2 regions of the Frankia sp. ACN1ag genome follow, and region 2 is predicted to be linked to the other one. Evidence: riboswitches for the same ligand, from Rfam matches in the RefSeq annotation. Region 2 holds a riboswitch; the other holds the start of a gene.
The links. A riboswitch is a leader RNA that binds a small molecule or an ion and turns the genes downstream of it on or off. The one in region 2 is predicted to bind thiamine pyrophosphate.
Positions count from the first base shown of each region.

Region 1: another riboswitch for thiamine pyrophosphate. It lies ahead of thiC (phosphomethylpyrimidine synthase ThiC); the one in region 2 lies ahead of UK82_RS21725 (thiazole synthase).

Region 1 is NZ_LJPA01000059.1:3,918-11,222, reverse strand. It holds gene UK82_RS29580 (DUF4407 domain-containing protein) at 1-277, shown strand, start outside; gene UK82_RS29575 (hypothetical protein) at 378-1,322, opposite strand; gene UK82_RS41910 (toll/interleukin-1 receptor domain-containing protein) at 1,806-3,311, shown strand; gene thiC (phosphomethylpyrimidine synthase ThiC) at 3,354-5,267, opposite strand; TPP riboswitch at 5,260-5,366, opposite strand; gene UK82_RS29560 (ATP-binding cassette domain-containing protein) at 5,452-7,074, opposite strand; gene UK82_RS29555 (ABC transporter permease subunit) at 7,071-7,305, opposite strand, start outside.
Region 2 is NZ_LJPA01000026.1:56,474-63,778, forward strand. It holds gene UK82_RS21715 (DUF5667 domain-containing protein) at 1-787, opposite strand, end outside; gene UK82_RS21720 (Stk1 family PASTA domain-containing Ser/Thr kinase) at 882-3,041, opposite strand; TPP riboswitch at 3,459-3,573, shown strand; gene UK82_RS21725 (thiazole synthase) at 3,568-4,476, shown strand; gene thiH (2-iminoacetate synthase ThiH) at 4,473-5,645, shown strand; gene UK82_RS21735 (Gfo/Idh/MocA family protein) at 5,854-7,305, shown strand, end outside.

The DNA of each region.
Region 1 (7,305 bases), on a different contig from region 2:
CTGGGAGACGCCGGTCGAAAGGCCGGCCGCCCGGCCTGGCCGACCCGTGCCGCCGAACCGGCCGCCGGCGCCGCCCACGCGGCCCGATCTCGCCAGCCGCACCCCCGACGACCTCACCTACAACGACGATCTCACCTACGACGGGGACCTCACCTACGACGGGGACGAGCCCACGGTCACCCCGGATCACGAGCCGCTGACCACCCGCTACGACCCGCCGCTGCCGCGCCGCGACACCCTGCCCCTCCCGAGCGACGACGACCGGCGGCGGGCATGACAGGCGTGAGCGGTGCGGGGCGCCACCTGACCGACGGCCGCGCGACGCCGATGCCGCCGTCCGCCGGGCAGGCGCACGGCGTTCCCGGCCACCGGCGCGCTCACCTCCTGCGGGGGGCCGACCGCGTGCTCTCCTCCAGCCAGAGGAACGGCTCCAGCACGTTGATCGGCCGGATCGCGCCACGGATGCGCGCCTCCCCGCCGGTCTTGACGACGTTGGCGAAGTCGTGTGCGCGGAAGTACCCCGACGGCCCGATGTGGAAGCCCACGGACGAGCTGACGAAATAGGAGATCCGGTCGGGATGGAAGAAGGTGTTGATGCTCCCGCGGACCAGCCGGGCCGAACCCTCATGACCCTCGTCGCACAGCCGGTCGAAGAAGGTCTTCGCGAGGTTGTCGGGCACCCGGGGGATGCGCTCCGGCTCGTCGCCGGTGAGTACCACACCCGTCCGGAACGCCTGGCGGAACACCGCGGGCTCGTCGAACTTCGTGACGCACACCGCCAGGAAGTGCGGCAGTTTTCCGCCGCGCAGGCGGTTGGCCTCGAAACACCGCCGGGTGACCTGCTCCAGGGTGCGCTGGAAGAACTCGTAGGCGTCGCTGTTGCGTTCTTCCCGGACCGGATCGAACAGATAGACCAGCCCGTCGCACCTGCTCAGGTGGTCGAGCAGCAGCTCCCACTCGTCGGGCGCGTCCAGTAACTCGACGGCGAAGACCGTGTTCTCCGGCCGTGGGCCGCGGCGCAGGGGGCGGCCCGCACGCCGGCCGCCCCGCGCCGGACCGATGAACCGCCAGCTCAGCGCCGTCAGGCCCGGGGTCGCGGAGGGGAAGACGTGCCGGCTCTGCAACAGGTCGGTGTTCTCGGACAGGAACGCCCCCGCGTCGTCGTCGCCGCCGATGACGATCCAGGATGGGCCGCCCGGGGTGGTGGGTTGGCTGATCGCGGCGATGTTGAGCGCGGCGAGGAAGGTCGTCTTCCCGCTCTGCGAGGCGCCCCACAGACCGATGCGGGCGAGCTGCGTCGGCTGCCCCGCCGGCGCCGTCACAGCCGCGCTCCCCGAGCCCGGAGGACGGCGTCCGCGGCGCGCGGCACGGCGCCGCGCGCGTCGATACGCACAGGACGGACAGTGAAAATAAGGTGCCCCCCGACACGGCGCCGGCAGCGAATATCCCCCGCCGGAACGAGCAGGCCCTCGGGCTACTCTCCGTCATGGTTCATACGCTCGAAGCGACAGATTCGTTGGAGTATGGAGCGGCCCGGCTGCCCGGTCAAGCCGCCACGAACGGCCGATTCACCCGGCCCCGGGCGCCGGTGGGTGGATGCCCCCGGCGGCCCGCGTGCGGCATTGCCCGCCACCGGATGTCTGACCGATTGTGCTGGTGAATGCACGCTATGCGCGCCCGAGTCGGTCGCAACGTAAGATCGGCCAGCAGCATCCGGCGGGAGTCGCGGAACCCGGCGCGGACGGCGGCGGTGCGGCGCTTGCCAGGTCTGGCTGCCGGTGCGGCGGGACGGTTCGGGGGGAGCGGTGACGGAACGGCTGACCGACATCGAGGTGGAGACGCTCGCGAACGCCTTCCACCGCCCGTCCACCGCCATGGCGATGCTCGAACGGGCCGGTCTGGAACGGCGGCGGCAGCCGTCCTGGACGTCCCAGACTCCCCTGGAGTTCTGGGATGACGTCAATCACCAGCTTCGCCAGGGGGTGCTGGCGGACGGCCGGGCCAACATCCTGGCGGTGGCGGCGGCTCTCTACCCCGCCAACAAGGTCTTCGCCGCGGTCGTCGAGCCGGCCGGGTCGGCACCGGCCGCGGGTCCCCCGGCCGACGGTGCGGCACCGACGGCGGGCCCGCCCGGGACGGGCTCCGGGGAGGTGCACGCGCCGGCCGGCGGTGTCCTGTTCGCCATCGATCCGGTTCGATTCGGCCCGGCGGGGGTGCCGGTGGCCTGGCGGGACGGACTGTGCCAGCTCGTGGGCCTCGCCGCGCAGCACTGCGACCTGCCGGCCGACGCGGTGAGTGTCCAGGACCGGGGCGGCGGGCTGCTCGGCGCGGTCCGCGACGACGTGCCGGCGGAGCTCGTGGTCGCGGATCTCGTGCGGGAGCTGCGGGGAGTGCTGCACACCTACAACCGGCCGCGGGGCGAGAGCGGTCGGGTCCGGCTGCGGGTCGCGCTGCACCAGGGGCGGGCCGTCGCCGACGACAGCGCTGCCGCCCGAAGTGACGCCGCCCGAAGTGACGCCGCCCGAAGTGACGCCGCCCAGGCGGCCTCGCGCCTCGTCGACACGCCCGCCCTCAGCCGCCTGCTCGGGGAGTTCCCCACCACGGAGATGGCCGTCATCATCTCGGGCACGCTGTTCGCGGCCACCGTCGATCGACGGCGGCGCGATCTGGATCCCGGCTCGTTCCGGCGGGTCGAGACGGGCGTCCCCGGCCTCGCCGGCCCCGCCTGGGTCCAGGTGCCCGCGGGGGGCGAGGGGCCGGCCGACGGCCCGCGGGTGCCCGCGGCGGATCAGCGGTCGGTTCCGCCGCCGGTGGCGTCGATCGTCGCCGAGGAGCCGCGCACCGCGGCCGGGTGGGACTTTCTCGTCTCCGCCGCGGAGGAGGACAGCGATTGGGGTGAGTGGTGTGCCTGGCAGCTCGAGCAACAGGGCTTCCAGGTGCATCTCGACACCTGGGACGTCGTCGCCGGGGATCACCTGGTGGGGCGCCTCGACGAGGCGGTGTCCCGCTCGAAGCGGACCCTCGTGATCCTCTCCGAGCACTACCTGGCCTCGGAAAAGGTGCAGGCCGAGTGGCAGACGGCCTGGAGGTCGGACCCGACCGGGATGAAACGGCGCCTGATCCCGGTGCGGGTCGCCGCGAACCGCTCGAAGGCCGAAGGGCTGCTGCAGGGCATCAACTCCATCGACCTCGTCGACCTGGATGGCGACGAGGCGCGGCGCACCTTCGTCGACGGGATCCGCCGGGCGATCGAGGGCCGATACCGGCCGAGCGAGGCGCCGCCCTTCCCCGGCTCTCCCCCGCGGACCTGACCCGCGGCGACAGCCCGCGGGCCTGGCTCGCAGCCGCGATGCTCAGGGGCCGGCGATCGGGAGGTGGATCCGGTTGCCGGCGGCGGCGAACTCCGCGGCCTTGGCCCGCAGCCCCGCGGCGACCGCCTCGTCCCCCGCGCCCGGGGTTGAGGTCAGGGCCGGGGCGGCCGGGTCGGTCGCGGCGGTGCCGTCTCCGGCGGCCCGCACCTGGTGGGAGATCTTCATCGAGCAGAAGTGCGGTCCGCACATCGAGCAGAAGTGGGCCGTCTTCGCGGCGGGGGCCGGCAGGGTCTCGTCGTGGTACGACCGGGCGGTGTCCGGGTCCATCGCCAGGTGGAACTGGTCGGCCCAGCGGAACTCGAACCTGGCGTCCGACAGCGCGTCGTCCCAGGCCCGGGCGCCGGGATGCCCCTTGGCGAGGTCCGCCGCATGGGCCGCGATCTTGTAGGCGATGACGCCGGCCTTGACGTCGTCTCGGTCGGGCAGACCGAGATGCTCCTTCGGGGTGACGTAGCAGAGCATCGCGGTGCCGTGCCAGCCGATCACCGCGGCGCCGATCGCCGAGGTGATGTGGTCGTAGCCGGGGGCGACGTCGGTGGTGAGCGGCCCGAGCGTGTAGAACGGCGCGTCGTGGCAGATCTCCCGCTGCAGCCGGACGTTCTCCTCGACCCGGTGCAGCGGGACGTGGCCGGGCCCCTCCACCATCACCTGCACGTCGTGCTCCCACGCGACGCGGGTCAGCTCGCCCAGGGTGGCGAGCTCGGCGAGCTGGGCGTCGTCGTTGGCGTCGGAGATCGAGCCGGGCCGCAGGCCGTCGCCGAGCGAGAACGTCACGTCGTAGGCGGCGAGGATCTCGCACAGCTCGGCGAAGTGGGTGTAGAGGAAGTTCTCCTCGTGGTGGGCGAGGCACCAGGAGGCCAGGATCGAACCGCCGCGCGAGACGATCCCGGTCCGGCGCCGCGCGGTCAGCGGCACGTAGCGCAGCAGCACCCCGGCGTGGACCGTCATGTAGTCCACCCCCTGCTCGCACTGGCGGATGACGGTGTCCCGGTAGGCCTCCCAGGTCAGCGCCTCGGGCCGGCCGCCGACCTGCTCCAACGCCTCGTAGATGGGCACCGTGCCGACCGGGACCGGGGAGTTGCGCAGGATCCACTCGCGGGTCCGGTGGATGTCCGCACCGGTGGACAGGTCCATGACGGTGTCGGCGCCCCACCGGGTCGCCCAGACCATCTTCTCGACCTCCTCCTCGATCGAGGAGGTCACGGCCGAGTTGCCGAGGTTCGCGTTGATCTTCACCAGGAAGGACCGGCCGATCACCATCGGCTCGGACTCGGGATGGTTCACGTTCGCCGGCAGGACGGCGCGCCCGGCGGCGATCTCGGCCCGCACGGTCTCGACGGGCAGCCCCTCGCGCAGGGCGGCGAACTCCATCTCCCGGGTGATCTCTCCCCGGCGCGCGTGGGCGAGCTGGGTGACGGCTCCCCCGCCGGGCCGGGCCCGTAGCGCGCCCCGCCCGCCGGCCGGAGCGGTGTTCCCGCGCTCGGCGATCCACCGTGCCCGCAGCGGCGGCAGGCCCCGGCGCACGTCGACGTCCGTCGCCGGATCCGTGTACGGGCCGGAGGTGTCGTAGAGCACGACGCTGTCCCCGGTGGTGAGGACGACCTCCCGCATCGGCACCCGCAGGTCGGGGTCCGCGCCGACGAGCCAGGTCTTGCGGCTGCCCGCCAGCGGCCCGGTCGAGACGGCCGTCGCCCGGGGCGCGGCCGGCGACTCCTGGGACGCGGCAGGTGACCCTTCGGACGCAGGCCGGGCCGGCGTCCGGCCCGGCGAGGCCGCCGGAAAACCGTTCGGAATGCCCCCCGGGATGGCCTCGGATTCCGGCCGGGAATCCGCCTCGCCGAGGCCGGGAAAATTCTCGGAAGAAGGAGACGAGAAAGAACGGTCGATTGGCGACATCATATGAACTCCCTACGCCGGCATTACCCGGACAGGTTCTGCGGTCGGCGGCCCTAGCCACCCTCTCAGCCCCTCGGTGGAGCTCCCGCGATCAATTCGCGCATGGTCACCATAAACCACTCGGCTAGCGGCCGTCAGTCGATCGCGTCCATCACGCCGGCCCAATCCGTCAGGGCGCGATCTGTCAGGAGGCTGCCGTCCCGAGGCAGGGCGGCGGGTCTGGGTGCGGCCCGGGGGGAACGGCCGGTGCCTCGCCGAGGTAGCTCGCCTCGATGAGGTCGGGGCGGGCAGCGAGCTGCGCGGCGGGCGCGGCGAGCGCGACCCGACCGCGGTCGAGCACGTAGCCGCGGTCGGCCACCCGCAGCGCGAGGGCGGCGAACTGCTCGACGAGCAGCACACCGGTCGACGTCTCGGCCGCGATTCCGCGCAGCAGCTCGAGCAGCCGCGGCGCGACGCCGGGCGCCAGGCCGAACGACAGCTCGTCCACCAGCAGCAACCGCGGCCGGCGCACGAGGGCGACGGCCAACGCGAGCCGCTGGCGCTCGCCGCCGGACAGCTCCCCGGCCGGCCGGTCGAGCAGGCCGCCCAGCGCCGGGAACCAGCCCAGGACCCGCTCGATCTCGCCGCGGTGGCTGCGGCCGGCTGCCAGGCGCAGGTTCTCCCGGACGGTCAGCCGGCCCAACGCCCCCCGCCCCTGCGGGACGACGGCCAGCCCTCGCCGGGCAAGCGTGCTCGGCGCGGGACGCCGGAACCACTCGCCGAACACCCCGACCCGGCCCGCACTCGCCGGCAACAGGCCGGCGGCCGTGCGGATCAGGGTCGTCTTGCCGGCCCCGTTCGCCCCCAACAGCGCCACGATCTCGCCGGCACGGACGACCAGCGACACCTCCCGCAGCACCGGTCCCTCGTGGTAGCCGCTGCTCACCCGCTCGAACTCGAGCAGCTCGGTGCCTGCCGTCGGCACCGTGGACGCGGTCGGCGGCCGCCGGGGCGATGGGGAGACGACCGGCGAGGTCGCAGCGGCCGGCACGGCCGGCACCGCCGTGGCGGTCGGCTCGGACGGCAAGGCGGGCTCGGACGGCAAGGCGGGCTCGGACGGCGAGGCGGGCTCGGGGCCGTCGGAGCCGCCCAGGTAGGCCGCGCGAACGGCCGGATCCGCCCGGACCTGCGCGGGGAGCCCGCGGGCGACGATCCGACCACCGTCCAGGACGAGAACCCGGTCGCAGACGTCGAAGACGAGCTGGACATCGTGATCGACGAGCAGGACGGCGACGCCGCGGCCGGCGATGCGCCGGATGCGCGCGGCCAGCTCGCGCCGATCTCCGGGGTCGAGCCCCGCGGCCGGCTCGTCGAGCAGCAGGACCTTCGGCATGGCCGCGAGTGCGCGGCCGAGGGCGACCGCGGCTCGCTCGTCATGGCTGAGCGTCGCGGGCAGGCGGTCGGCAATCGCCGCGAGTCCCAGCCGACCGGCCTCCATCGACCCGGCCACCGGGCGCGCCACCACGGCGATGTTCTCCGCCACCGCCAGGCTGTCGAACAGCTCCAGGGCCTGGAAGGTGCGGGCGAGCCCGAGCCGCTGCCGCTCGTGCGCCGGCAGCTCGGTCAGCGCGGTGCCGTCCAGGGTCACGCTGCCGGCGAAGATCGTCGCGAAGCCGGTGAGCGCGTCGATCAGCGTCGTCTTGCCAGCCCCGTTCGGCCCGATGAGGCCGGTGACGCTGCCCGCCTCGAGGCCGAAGGAGACACCCTCGACGATGCGGGTACCGCCCTGCCCGGCCGCGAGCATGTCGACGGACAACAACGCCGTCACGACACACCGCCGGGGTTGAGCGGGAACGCGGTCAGGCCGGGCCGGTTGCCCTCCGCGAGACGCGGTGGCCCGCCGTCGACACCCTCGGGCACATCCGCACCGGGTCCCCCACCCCCACCGAGCCGCCCATCCCCGCCGAGCCGTTCATCCCCGCCGAGCCGTTCATCCCCGCCGAGCCGCTCATCCCCGCCGAGCCGCCCATCCCCGCCAGGCCGCTCGGTCCTGCCGGGC
Region 2 (7,305 bases):
AGGAGGCCTCAGGTACGGCAGCCAGGCCGCCCGCGGCGCCCGCGGCGCCCGCGACGCCCGCGGCGGGTGCGATCAGCGGGGGTATGCCGGCAGCGGCGGGCTGGCCGAGTGCGGTGGGCGCCGGCGGCCGGACCTCGGCAGCCGCCTCGGTGCCGCCGGTGCCGATGTTGGCGGCGCTGCCGGTGTCGGTGTTGGCGCGGCCGATGGGGGCGCCCTCGCCGAGGGTGATCGTGCGTAGCTCGTTCATGCGGGTGCCGGCCACGTCGAGTCGGGTCTTCGCCCTGGCGACCGGATCGCGCACCAGCGATACCTGGAGGTTCTCGACCCGCCGTTTGACGCTGTAGAGCGTCTCACCGGGCAGAGCGTCCTGCGCGCTGACGGCGAGACCGGCCAGGGCCACCGCGCCGGCGAGGGAGACGGCCAGCAGCGGACGGGCGGCGCGCAGGACCCGGCCTCGCCGCGCCGGGGCCGGACGCACCCGCCGCCCGGTGTTGCCCGAGCCGCGCGCCGCGGTGCTGGTCTGGTCGGTGAGAGAGGCGAGCAGGTGGGAGCGCACGGCGTCACGGCGGACCGGATTCATCCGGGGGGTCGGGAGGTCACGCAGAGCCGCCGCCGCGTTCGCCAGGCGGATGTCGGAAGCGTCGGTCGGCGGGCGCCGGCCTTCCAGCAGCGCGGCGGCCCGCTCGGCGCGGGTCCGGCGCAGCCGCCACCACCGGGAACCGCATGACCCAGGCCCGGGTTGTTCCACCCCGGCGGAATCCCGGTCGCGGCCGCGCGCTGCCCTCACGTCCTCCCCCTGGGAGCGGTCGCGCGGCGGCGGTCTGGGAGCCGGCTGCCCCCGTGCCGGCCCGACCGAGGTCTACCGCCGTTCAGTTACCGAACTACCACACAGTGTTCACGTGTACTGTACTACCCTTTTCGATCTTGGAGTTGGGCTGCGGGAACTGGGCTGTCACCCGGTCGGTCGGGTTGCCGAGCACGGCGAACCGGTCGATCTTCAGCCCACGCTGGCGCAGGACGTTCTCGGCGTCGCGGTAGGTCTTGCCGATCACTTTGGGGACGGTGACCTGAACGCCGCTGCTGTCACCGCCGCTGCTGTCACCGCCGCCGGTGGAGTCGGTTCCGTCGTCGGGCAAGGCGGCGACCGTCAGCGTCACGGTGCTCTTCGGCGCGATCGGCTGGCCGACGCCGGGGTCGGCGCCGATGACGTTGCCGGGGGTCGTGTCCTCGGTCACGGCCAGATCGCGCTGGACCGTCACGCCCGCGACGCCGAGGGCGTCGATCTCCGCCTTGGCCGCGTCGTAGGGCTTGCCGATGATGTCGGCCGGCATCTGCCTGGTGTCCGGCCCGCTCGACATGATCAGGGTGACGCCGTCGCTGGGCTTGAGCACCGTGTTGACGGCCGGGTTGGTGCCGATCACATGGCCGGCCGGGACGGTGTCGCTGGCCTGGTTGACCAGCCCGCCCACGGTGAGGTTGACCTCCTTGAGCCGGGCCGTGGCCTGGTCCTGCGTGAGGTTCGCGAGGTCCGGCACACCGACGGTCGCCGGCCCGGAACTCAGCCGCAGAGTGATCACCGCGCCCTTGTCGACCTTCGCACCGTCCTTGGGGTCCTGCTGGGCGACATGGCCGGCGGCCACGGTGGGGTTGGCGACCGGATCGAGGTAGGTCGGCCTGAGCCCGTGGTCCCGCAGCATCGCCTCGGCATCCGACTTGCTGAGGCTGGTCAGCAGCGGGACCTCGATCTTGTCGCTGGACAGCAGGCGCAGTGCGAGAAAGCCGAGCAGCAGGACCAGGACAGCCGCGCCGCCCACGGCGAACGGCGCGTACCGGCGCGCGCCTGAGCCGGGGCTGGCGGCACGGCGGCGCCCGTGCCCGGCGCCGAGGTAGCTGGTGGAGGTCGGGGTCGGTGGGGCGGCGGAACGGTAGAGCGCCCCGGTGCCGGGCTGGCTCGCCACGCCGCCCGCGTACGGCCGCCCGCCGGCGGCGTCGTGCTCCGCGATGCCCGCTCTCGGCTGTCTCGACTCCGCACCGGTGAACGGAACGGCGCCGTGCGGATCGTCGTAGTCGGCGTCGTAGTCGGTGGGCTGGAAGGGGCGGGTGTAGTCGGGCCCCGGGTCCTCGGGGGGCGGCCCCATCAGGCCGATCCGCTCGACCTCGCCGGTGAAGCCGGTCTGGTAGGCGTCCGGCGCGGGCAGGTACGGCCCGATGCGGTGCAGCTCGTCGAGCAGCGCCGCGCCGTCGGCGGGCCGGCGGGCCGGGTCGCGTGCCGTCGCCCGCAGCACGAGGCCGTCGAGCTCCGCCGGCACGCCCTCGACGACGGTGGACGGCGCCGGCACGTCGCCGTGGACGGACTGGTAGGCCATCGACATCGGGGTCGCGCCGCTGTGGGGAAGATGGCCGGTCAGCGACTCGAACAGCACGACCCCGGCGGCGTAGACGTCGCTACGGGTGTCGGCGGTGCCGAGGGTGACCTGCTCGGGCGCGAGGTACCCGACGGTGCCCATCACCACCCCGTCGGTGAGCGCCTGGGTGGGCTGGCCGAGCGGGCGGGCCAGGCCGAAGTCGGCGACCTTCACCTGGCCGTCGTCGCCGAGCAGGATGTTCTCGGGCTTGATGTCGCGGTGGATGATGCCCGCGTCGTGCGCGGCGGCGAGCGCCTCCATCACGGGCTCGATGATCTCGACGGCCTCGGCGACCGGCAGCCGCCCCCGGGCGCCCAGGTGCTGGCGCAACGACCGGCCGCGTACCAGCTCCATGACCAGGTAGTTGATCAGACCCGCCGGGGTGTGGTCGGAGCCCTGGTCGAGCACCGAGACGACCCGGGGGGTGTTCAGGCGCGCCACCGCCTTGGCCTCGCGGTGGAAACGGCCGACGAACTCCGGGTCGTGGTTGAGGTTGGGATGCATGACCTTGAGGGCGACGAGCCGGTCCAGCCGGTTGTCGTGTGCGACGTACACCGTCGCCATGCCGCCGACGGCGAGTCGTTCCTGCGCCGTATAGCGGCCGTCGAGAAGCCGACCTATGACGGGGTCGGCCACGGTGGCATCCACGGGAGACAGTTTACGATCGTCGCCGAACCATGCCGCTACCGGAGCCACGTGGAGTTAGCTCCGGATTCGACTGAGGGGCGGCGGCGAACGCAACGCCATGCCCGCGGACATGGCGTTGCCTATCGCCTTACCGGCCGATGCTCTTCGGTTGAATACCTGACCCTGCCGGTATGCGGCGATCGCGCTGCGCGGATCCGCCGCGGCGCACGGATACCGCCGCCCATCCGCCCCGGCCGGCGATGGGCGTGCCCCGGCACGTTCGAGTCGTCGCCGTCCGTGAGGATGAGATTCGCGGGACGTCGCCCGTCGGGGTGCCGCCCCCGATCCGCGGGCCCCCGGTCCGGCCGCCGCACGTGGGCGGCGTGCATCGATCCGGCTCGGTGGCGGTTGCGGGCCGGCTAGACTGGGGTCGCACCGGGGAGCCCGTGGACATGGGCTGAGAGGCCGGCCAGGAACACCGTCGGCGACCCGCATACCCGATCGCGGTCATGCGCGCGTGGGGAGGATGGTCATCATGTCGCAGGCTCCGTCAGGTCGCGCCGTTCCCGCGTCGGAGTGGTCCCGGCCGCCCGGCCCGGCGCTGTCCGGCGCCGTCGAGCCGGTCGAGAGTGATGAGCTCGTGATCGCCGGGCGGTCCTACGGCAGCCGCCTGCTGGTCGGGACGGGCAAGTTCGCGGCTCACGAGGTGATGCGCGACAGCCTGCTCGCCTCCGGCGCCGAGATCGTGACGGTCGCGCTGCGCCGGGTCGATCTCGACCGCGCCGGCGAGGGCGACGTGCTCGACTTCGTCCCGCCGGGGATGACGCTGCTGCCCAACACCTCCGGTGCGGCGGATGCGGCGGAGGCGTTGCGGCTGGCCCGCCTGGGCCGCGCCGCCACCGGCACCGGCCTGGTCAAGCTGGAGGTCACCCCGGACCCGCGGACGCTGGCCCCGGATCCGATCGAGACCCTGCGCGCCGCCGAGCTCATGGTCGCCGACGGCTTCACCGTCCTGCCGTACTGCTCGGCGGACCCGGTCCTGGCCCGCCGCCTGGAGGAGGCCGGCTGCGCCACGGTCATGCCGCTGGGTAGCTGGATCGGCTCGAACCGCGGGCTGCGCACCCGGGACGCGATCGAGGCGATCGTGGCGGGTGCGGGCGTGCCGGTGATCGTCGACGCCGGCCTCGGTGTGCCCTCCGACGCGGCGGAGGCCATGGAGATCGGCGCGGCAGCGGTGCTGGTCAACACGGCCATCGCGGTGGCGGCCGACCCGGTGCGGATGGCCCGGGCCTTCGCGCTGGCGACCGTCGCCGGGCGGCTGGGCCACCTGGCCGGGCAGGCGGGGACCGGGACGGCCACCGCGGCCTCCGCGTCCTCGCCGCTCACCGGCTTCCTCGGCGCTCTCGGCACCCCCGCGAACGGCAACGGCAGGGTGGCCGGGTGAGCGCGCCGCCGGGAGAGTTCGCCCGCGAGCTCGTCGCGCTGGACCTGTCCGGCCTGTCCGACCGGTCGCGGCGCGCGACGACGGCGGAGGTCGACGAGGTGCTGCGCCGGGTCCTGCCCGCCCCGGGCGGCCGGGGCGAGCCGGCGCCGGGGCGGGTCGGCCTCGACGAGCTGGCCGTCCTGCTCTCGCCGGCCGCGACGGGTCGGCTGGAGGAGCTCGCCCTCGCCGCCCGGACGACCACGCTGCGCCGCTTCGGCCGGGCCGTGCGACTGTTCGCCCCGCTGTACGTCTCGAACGCCTGCCTGTCGTCCTGCACCTACTGCGGCTTCGCCAAGGGTCTGCCGGTCGCGCGGCGCACGCTCAGCGTCGACGAGGTGGCGGCAGAGGGTCGGCTGCTGGCCGAGCGGGGCTTCCGCCACGTGCTGCTGGTCGCCGGGGAACACCGCATCGAGGTGTCCGCCGACTACCTCGTCGCCGTGGTGGAGCGGCTGCGGCCGATGTTCCCGTCGCTGTCGATCGAGACGCAGACCTGGTCGGACGACACCTACGCCCGGCTGGTGCGGGCCGGGCTGGAGGGCGTCGTCCACTACCAGGAGACCTACGACCGGGCCCGTTACGCCGAGGTGCACGTCGCGGGCTGGAAACGCGACTACGACCGCCGGCTGTCGTCGTTCGAGCGGGCCGCGGGCGCCGGGGCACGCCGGCTCGGGATCGGCGCGCTGCTCGGCCTCGCCCCGGACTGGCGGGCCGACGTGCTCGCTCTGGCCGCCCACGCCTCGTTCCTGTCGCGGCGGTACTGGCGGACCGAGGTGTCGGTCGCGCTGCCGCGGATCAAGCCCAGTGCCAGCGAGTTTCCGCCGGTTGTCGTCGTCTCCGACGCCGAGTTCGTGCAGGCGTACGCGGCCCTGCGGCTGTTCGAGCCCGACCTCGCGCTGACGCTGTCCACCCGGGAGCCGGCGGCGATGCGCGACGGCCTGGTCCGCATCGCCGTGACGACGATGAGCGCGGGTTCCTCCACCGAGCCCGGCGGCTACGGTTCGCCGGGTACCGCTCAGGAGCAGTTCTCGATCTCGGATGAGCGCCCGCCGGCCGAGGTCGCCGCGATGCTCGTCACGGCCGGCTACGAGCCGGTGTGGAAGGATGCCTTCCCTCTCGTCGACCCGCGGTGATGGCGGAACTCGACGCCGTCGGCGCAGAGCACTCCGCCCAAGGTCGTTCGGAACCCGGCCCGGCGGAGCCGGCCCGGACGATGCCGACACTAACGCGCTGTTCTGCGTGCGGACGGTGTCGACGCAATTCCCCTATGCGCGGTTTGAGGGTAGATGTGGCGCACTGTTCGTAATGTAGAGAGGGCATGCTCCGTCCTTCACGACCCGAATGACCGCGCGCGTCGGTAAGACCACTAGAGTGCCGGGCGTGCCTCGCATTCACCTGGTGTCGAACCTGCCCGGGGTGAACGCGCTCGGCGACCATCTGCGCGCAGCGGGTCTCGGCCCGACCTCGGCACGGTCGGCGGACGCGCTTCTCGTCCTCATCGATCGTCCCCTCGACCACGTCGAGCAGGAGCTGCTCGATCGCGCCCGGCAGTCCGTTCCGGTGCTGCTCGCCGGCCCGACTGTGCGCGCCCTGCCCGCCGACAGCCCGCTGGTGGAGGCCTCCGGCCTCATTCCCGGCCGGGCGACGCCCCCCTACGAGCTGCGGTTGCAGGCCGGGCCGCAGGGCGGCGCGATCATGGCCCGATCGGGTGACTTCCGTCCCCGGGAGAGCTGGGTCATCCCGGAGAAGGTCGCCGATGACGTCGAGCGGCTGGTGCTGATCCGCCACGAGATGGGCGACTATCCCGTCTGCACCTGGCGGCCGGCGACGGGGCTCGGCATGTTCACCCTGGGCACGGGTGCCGCCGTGCTCGGCGACGCGGCCTATCACCGGCTCGTCGGGCGGTGGCTGCGGCACTGCCTCGGCGTGCACGACGCGCCGCCGGTCGGCGTCGGCCTGCTCGGCACCCCCGACACCACCGCGGCCCACCACGCGGGCCTCGACGCGACCGAGGGGCTGGAGCTGACCGCCCTGTGCGACGGCGGCCCGGGTCGCGCTCCCGCGCACGCCGCAGGTCGCCTGCCCCGTCGGGTCGAGGACCCCGACGACCTGGTGAACGACCCCGAGCTCGGCGTGGTCGTCGTCGCCACCCCGACGCACACCCACCTCGAATGGGCCGGACGGGCGCTGGAGGCCGGCAAGCACGTGGTCGTGCAGGCGCCGCTGTGCCTGGCGACGTCCGATGCCGACCAGCTCGCCGAGCTCGCGGCCGAGCGTTCCCTGCTGCTCGCCGTCTACCCGGAGGGTCGGGCCGACCCCGGCTATCGCGCGCTGCGCGCGGCCGTCGGTCGTGGCGCGATCGGCGAGCCGCTGCGGCTGGAAGTGCACCGCGGCGGGCTGCGTCGACCCGTCGGGACCTGGCGCGATGACGAGCGGATCAGCGGCGGCCAGCTCTACGATCGCGGCGCCGCCGGCGTCGACCAGGTGCTCGCGCTCGTCGACGAGCCGGTCGAGTGGGTCAGCGCCGCGGAGCTCAAGCGGGTCTGGTACCACGTCAGCAACGCCGACCACAGCCGGCTGCTGCTGCGCTTCGCGAGCGGCGCGGAGGCACAGATCACCGTCTCCGACCTGACGGTGGCGGCCCGTCCGAGCCTCGAGGTGCTCGGCAGCGTGGGCACGCTGATCCTCGACGACGCCCCCGCCGCCGCGAACCTCGAGCCGCCTGACGGTGGGCCCGCGGTCACGGGCCGGCACGCCGGCCGCCGGGCCGCGCAGGACGACGACGCGGCCGGG